Linked DNA regions of Halorhodospira halochloris. The protein of the gene in region 1 interacts with the protein of each later gene in a pairwise test. Links are inferred from orthologs where the notes say so. Each region holds a gene or a part of one and is shown in the gene's direction. Other genes may lie near its edges. The genes, in order: HH1059_RS07295 and HH1059_RS02935.

Region 1 (3,194 bases):
GCGTGAAATAACATCCTGGCTCGGCACATCCATGACTACGGTGCGCAGATCAACCCTGACCATCTGCTGGATGACCGGGATTACGATGATCAGGCCAGGGCCTTTGACCCGCCAAAAGCGGCCAAGCTGGAAGATTACCCCACGCTCATACTCGCGCAAGATCCTGATGGCCGAGGCAAGAATAGAGATCAGTATCGCCAAAACTATAATTAGAGCGGTTTCCATAATCGGTCTCCTCGTTGTCTGGCTCTTCACCCAGCATACTGCCTGCTACTGTGACTTTACCAGCCCATTTAGTAACATCCCCTGCCATGCAAACTAAAGGATGGCTTTTTCACTGCCGCAGCGGCTATGAGTCGACCCTTGCCAGCGAAGTCAGTGCTGCTGCTGACAGCTTGGGGGTACACGGTTTTTGCCGCGCTCGCAAGGGCGATGGCTTTGTGGTATTTGAGGTGCTGAGCACAGATGTGCCGCCACCGCCGCAGTTGATCTTTGCCCGCAGCGGGTCAACCCTGCTAACCGAGCTGGACAATTTACCGAAGGGCCAAAGGGCCGAACACATCGCCGCATCACTGCAGCAAAACCTTGGCAGCGCAACCCCTTGGGTTGAATATCCGGATAGCCCCGAGGGACGTCACCTAGCGCGTTTCTGTCGCCGCTTTAGCGGCGCTGCTAAACGCACATTAGAAGCCAGTAAGGTTATTGCCGGAGACCCACGTCAACGGCTGCACTTGCTATTCACTGACTCAAGCCGAGTGATAATCAGTGTCAGCACCGACAGCACCTGGCCGATGGGAATACCCCGACTACGCATCCCCAAAACCGCCCCTAGCCGTTCGGCGCTAAAGCTCGAGGAGGCGCTGCTACGCCTCGTGCCCGGGGACGAAACTCCCAGCCCCGGAGAGCATGCTATAGATTTAGGAGCTGCCCCTGGCGGCTGGAGCTGGATAATGCGTCAACGCGGTGCTAAAGTAACTGCCGTCGACAACGGGCCACTAGCCAGGCAATTGGCAGATGACCCCGGTGTTGTCCACCTCGAACAGGACGCATTCCGTTATCGCCCTGCCCAGCCTGCCGACTGGTTGTTGTGTGATGTTGTTGACCGCCCCCATGGGGTTGCTAAACTTATCTACAGGTGGTTTGAAAAAAGACTTTGCAAAGCGGCGGTTTTCAATCTTAAACTGCCGATGCGCGAGCCGTTAAATACGGTAAAAAGTTGCCTCAAGGTAGTGTCAGCAAGCGGAGTTCGCGTGCACGCAGCACAGCTCTACCATGACCGCGAAGAGATTACAGTTTACGCGAGATTGGTTGAGTGATTTTATACCTTCGGTTAACGGGTGATTGTAAAAAGAAATGACACTGGACGAGTTGAAAGAGAGCTTTGAACTGATCGATGACTGGGAAGAACGCTATAGGATTTTGATAGAGCTAGGCAATAACCTTCCCCATTTTCCCGAAGAGCAACGCATAGAAGCCAATCGTGTAGAGGGCTGCACCAGCAACGTCTGGCTTATCAGTAAGCGAGATGAGGAGGATCCGCAGCGCCTTATTTTCCTTGCCGATAGTGACGCGTATATTGTCAAAGGGCTTATCTCTCTGGTATTGATGGCCTATTCTGGGGCGACACCAGAGCAGATCAGAAAAACCGATATTCGCGATATATTCCAAACTCTCGGCTTAGAAAAGAACCTAAGCCCCAACCGTCGTGATGGTTTCTACTCGATGGTTGATCGGATTCACGAGTTAGCAGCGCAGGCAGAAGCCGCGGAAACACGAGCCTAGGGCTTAATCCGGCTAGTACAATCACCTAGACTAAACAGTAAAATGCTAAACAATCAGAGAGCAACAGATAATCGACAGGGCGTGTTGATGAACAGTGAATCGACTCAATCCAAGAACAAACTACAGGAAACACTAAGCAATTACTCCTTAACAGAACTGCAGGAATTGCTTGCAGCCATAGACAGAGAGATTGAAGTGCGCTCATTCGCGGAAAGCATAGAAGCGCAGATGAGACTATTTATGCGCCGACGTGAACAATAATGAAGCCATCTGGTCAAACAAAGGCCTTTCATGTGTCCGATAGATAGATTGTTTGACCGAATGTTGATGGCATTAGGGAGTTCCCCTAGAGCTACTCGGAGCGGGTGAATCATTATTTAATGCAGCGCATAACAGCCATAAAAACACTGCTGTTTTGTTCTCTATGCTGCGCCAGCTTAGCTAGCGCGGCAGATCAGAGGCATAGTGACCAACTCCCTGCTGTAGAGGACCTAGCGGAACAGCAATCGCCAGGCTGGAGCGCAACCCATATCGTTACCGCGGATGACTATGGCCTCCCCTACCGCTACTGGTATCCGCAGGATCATGAGCCTGAAGCCATAGTACTCGGTCTCCACGGACTCAATGACTATAGCGCCGGCCTGAGCACGTTGGCCGAATACCTGGCCGAAAACCATAACGTCGCGACATACTCATACGATCAGCGTGGGTTTGGGGCTACAGCTGACCGCGGCTCATGGGCCGGGAAGGAAAAATTGCTTAGCGACGCTGAGTTGGTCTCTGAGCTTCTTGCCGAGCGCTATCCGGATAAGCCTCTGTTCATAGTCGGGCACAGCATGGGCGGCGGTATAGCTATCCGCTTAGCGGCTGAGCGTCAACCCGAGCATGTCGATGGATTAGTCTTGATCGCACCAGCAGTCTGGGGCCGTGATGAAATGCCGTGGTACCAACGCTCAGGGCTGTGGCTCGCTACCCATTTAATACCACAACTGGAACTGCGGGGCGATTGGGTTGGAGTGGAGCCTACAGACAACCCGCAAGAGCTGGAAAAATGGCACAACGACCCGCTTATCCAACAAAGCGTTAAAGCTGAAACACTGGAGAAGGTTACTGAACTTATGGGTAAGGCGTTAGAGGCCACTAAAAAGCTGCGTCTACCGGCACTAATCCTCTACGGCGAGAGAGATGAAGTGGTCCCTGCTGAGCCTATCTGCGCAATGCTCGAACGCCTCCCAGAGCCGCCTACCGGGAAGTGGCGATTTGCCCTCTACCCAGATGGATATCACATGCTTACCAGAGACTTGCAGCGCCAACTAGTGCTACAGGATATAGGCGCCTGGATCAGCCATGGTCACCGCGATGCAGACTTACCCTCTGAACACGAAAAAGACCGCCAAGAGGCACTGCAAGCC
Region 2 (3,318 bases), 990 kb from region 1 along the record:
GTTGCTGCCGGTCGATTCTGGGCCGCGGTTGGTCTTTGTTGATGGCCAGCTTGACTGGTGCCTTTCCGATTTGGATCTACTGCCTGAGGGGATAACTCTGTCTAGCCTTAGCGGCGGCTTGCAGGCTACGGACATTGAGGATTGGTCGCATAGGCTCTCCAGCAGTGTAGATCTGCAGGCTAACCCAATCGTTGCATTGAACACCGCCCTGCTACGTGATGCCCTGTTTGTCCACGTAAAGCCGCAAGTTAAGCCCGACAGACCGTTGTTGGTGGCGAGTTACTCAACTGCCCAGGCCGACTCCAGTATTTGTTATCCGCGCCTACTGGTTGAGGTTGCTGAGGGGGCCGAACTGCAACTAATCGAGTGGCACGGGGGCGCGGATGGGGTCGACTACACCAGTACCCCGGTCAGTGAATTCTTTGTCGCTGCTAACGGCAGTGCTGAGGTGGCGCGGATTAGTGAAGAGGGTGATAATGGCCATCAGCTGGGCGCGGTAACTGCCGATGTTGCTGCTGCTGCCGAAGTATCATTCCATAGTTATGTGCAAGGGGGTGACCAGGTAAGGGTCGAGATGGCTGCGGCTCTTAGAGGTGAGGGTGGTGATGCCAGCCTGACAGGATTCCATCTCAGTGATAAACGCCGCTTTGTAGAGCACCATAGTTCGGTTCGTCACTGCTGTGAGCAGACGCGCAGTCGGCAGTTCTTTAAAGGGGTGCTGGCGGGGCGCTCGGAGAGCCTTTTCGACGGTATGGTGCACGTTGATCCGGGTGCACAAAAGACCGATGCCGAGCAGCAGAACCGTAACTTGCTGCTTAGCCCGCTAGCGCTAGCACACTCAGTACCGCGCTTGGAGATATATGCAGATGATGTACGGTGTAGCCATGGTGCTACCGCAGGGGAGTTGGATGAACAAGCGATTTTCTACATGCGCGCCCGTGGCATAGATGAGCAGACTGCTAAGTCTTTGTTGATTAGGGCCTTTGCGGCACAAGCGATTGATTATTGCCCGGTTTCATTAGCCGCAGAGTATGAGCTGAAGCGTCTCGATGATTTTCTCTCTTTGGTTGCAGGCGAGCACGGCTAAAGGCTGCCGTGGTGAGTGACGTACTACTCCAATTGTGTTTAAGCGCTAGTGGGTGGCGCCATAAACTCCCTGTCCCCTTGCTGATTGGTAGCGTGATATGAGCAAAGATATTGACATGGCTGTCGCTACAGCCGCTAAAGCGTTCGATGTCGAGAGCGTCCGCGCTGACTTTCCAGTCTTGCAACGCCGCTTGCAGGATAAGAGGCTAATCTATCTGGATAGCGCCGCTAGTGCCCAGAAACCTCAAGCAGTGATTGATGCAGAGATGGACTGCTATAGGCGCTACTACGCTAACGTCCATCGTGGTTTGCATACCCTCTCTCAGGAGTGCACTCGGGAGTTTGAGGCAGCTCGCTCCAAGGCCAAGGAGTTCATCAACGCTCCCGACTCACGCGAAATAATCTTTGTACGCGGCACAACCGAGGCAATTAATCTGGTTGCTAGCTCATTTCTCGCGCCGCGTCTTGAGCCGGGTGACGAGATCCTTATCACGCACCTTGAACACCATTCCAATATTGTTCCCTGGCAGCTGCTTGAGCAGCGCTGTGGGGCCAAACTACGGGTGGTGCCAATAAACGATCAAGGCGAAATCGAGCTGGACTCGGTCGCTGAACTTATGAATGAGCGAACCAAGCTGGTAAGCGTAAGCCACGTCTCCAATACTTTAGGTACTGTTAACCCGGTAAGCGATATAGTAACTATGGCCAAGGGACGGGGAATCCCGGTGCTGGTAGACGGGGCGCAGGCGGCGCCGCATCTGCCTATAGATGTGCAGCAGCTTGAGGCGGATTTTTATGCCTTCTCCGGGCATAAGGTCTACGGGCCGACCGGCATAGGTGTCCTTTACGGGCGGTATGATCTTCTCGCGCAGATGCAGCCATACCAAGGTGGCGGGGATATGATTAAACGTGTCTCTTTTGGTGGTACTGAATTTGCCGAGCCGCCGGCACGTTTTGAAGCCGGCACCCCGAACATTGCCGGTGCTATAGGTCTGGGGGCCGCTATTGACTACTTAAATTCCTTTGATCGTCGCCAAGTCGCTGAACACGAGGAGGCACTGCTGGAGTACGCGGTTGAGCGAATAGCTCAGATTGAAGGTGTAAGTTTAATCGGTAAGCCCGATAAGCGTGCCGGCGCGATTTCCTTTGTAATGGCTGGACCTCATCCGAACGACGTGGCTATGCTGCTAGATGAGCAGGGTATTGCAGTCCGGGCTGGCCATCATTGTACTCAGCCCTTAATGGAGAGTTACGGTGTTCCAGCTACTGTGCGAGCCTCAGTTGGCCTGTACAACGGTTACGAGGATATTGATCAACTAGTTGTAGGACTTGGGAAGATCTCACGCATGTTTGCTAACATACAATGAGGTACCAGCAAGCATCTGACCGAGGTAACAGAAGATGATACGTGGCTTGGGGGCTGTGGTTATCGTTAGTGGCTTGATCCATATTGCAGGCTGCTATGTGCCTCCCGAGGAGGGGGGTGCGCCTCAGGCGCAGGACTCTCGGCAGCCCCAGGCTGCTGGCCGGGATTCCCAGCAGGATGATGGTAGTGACGACAGATCAGGGTGGCTCCATCAAGATCAACGAAGCGCTGATGATCGCCGGCAACAGGGTCAATCGCCTGGTTGGGGAAGAGAGCAGGGGGTGAGTGGTCTCTCTAGGCAAGCGCGGGAGGCGTATGAGGCGGGCAATTACCATAGTGCAGCGGAGAGTTTAGAGTCGGCGCTAGAGCAGGAGCCTGATCATCCGGTATTGCTACAGAAGTTGGCGGCTGTCAGGTATCAGTTGGGCGATTTCCAGCGCTCGGAAAACCTGGCTCAGCGTGCTATTAGCCGGGGTGGCAATAATAATGACGTGCTGCGGGAGAGTTGGTGGTTAATAGCTGCCTCGCGTATGCAAGTGGGTGACACTCAGGGGGCACAACAGGCTGCCCAAACTGCGAGTAGGTACGAAAGCGGTGGCCAGATGCCATCTCCTCCAGGCGGCGGGCAACAACAGCCAGCCGGTCCAGGACAAGGTGGGGGCATGGGCGCACCGGGGCCTGCTCAGCAAGCACCTTTTGGCGGCCAGCAACAACCCCCTTCCCCGCAGATGGCGCCAGGGAGCTTCTAAAGCCAGTTGAGCTGCGCAACTCTCCTGGAGCGCTGAGCCCTGGAGCGCTAAGCTTTGCAATCATTCGCGGGAGAGGTTGGTGGCGCTATCCATGGCAGCTGGATCGGTAAGAATCGC

The links.
Region 2: the proteins of HH1059_RS07295 (region 1) and HH1059_RS02935 interact in binary tests that used the Escherichia coli proteins (3 or more experiments, as listed by UniProt). The link is inferred for Halorhodospira halochloris from one-to-one orthologs.

What each region holds. Positions count from the first base shown.
Region 1 is NZ_AP017372.2:1,591,822-1,595,015, forward strand. The notes cover bases 194-3,067. They hold HH1059_RS07295 (SufE family protein), read left to right. Parts: upstream 194-1,353; coding sequence 1,354-1,782; downstream 1,783-3,067. Other genes in these bases: HH1059_RS07285 (slipin family protein), read right to left, coding at 194-225; rlmM (23S rRNA (cytidine(2498)-2'-O)-methyltransferase RlmM), read left to right, coding at 312-1,316; HH1059_RS13585 (hypothetical protein), read left to right, coding at 1,870-2,043; HH1059_RS07300 (alpha/beta hydrolase), read left to right, coding at 2,163-3,067. Outside these bases: more of HH1059_RS07285, read right to left, coding at 1-193; more of HH1059_RS07300, read left to right, coding at 3,068-3,194. UniProt on the Escherichia coli protein: Participates in cysteine desulfuration mediated by SufS. Cysteine desulfuration mobilizes sulfur from L-cysteine to yield L-alanine and constitutes an essential step in sulfur metabolism for biosynthesis of a variety of sulfur-containing biomolecules.
Region 2 is NZ_AP017372.2:602,552-605,869, forward strand. What follows is about bases 321-3,318. They hold HH1059_RS02935 (aminotransferase class V-fold PLP-dependent enzyme), read left to right. Parts: upstream 321-1,184; coding sequence 1,185-2,453; downstream 2,454-3,318. Other genes in these bases: sufD (Fe-S cluster assembly protein SufD), read left to right, coding at 321-1,087; HH1059_RS02940 (tetratricopeptide repeat protein), read left to right, coding at 2,488-3,201. In the rest of the region: more of sufD, read left to right, coding at 1-320. UniProt on the Escherichia coli protein: Cysteine desulfurases mobilize the sulfur from L-cysteine to yield L-alanine, an essential step in sulfur metabolism for biosynthesis of a variety of sulfur-containing biomolecules.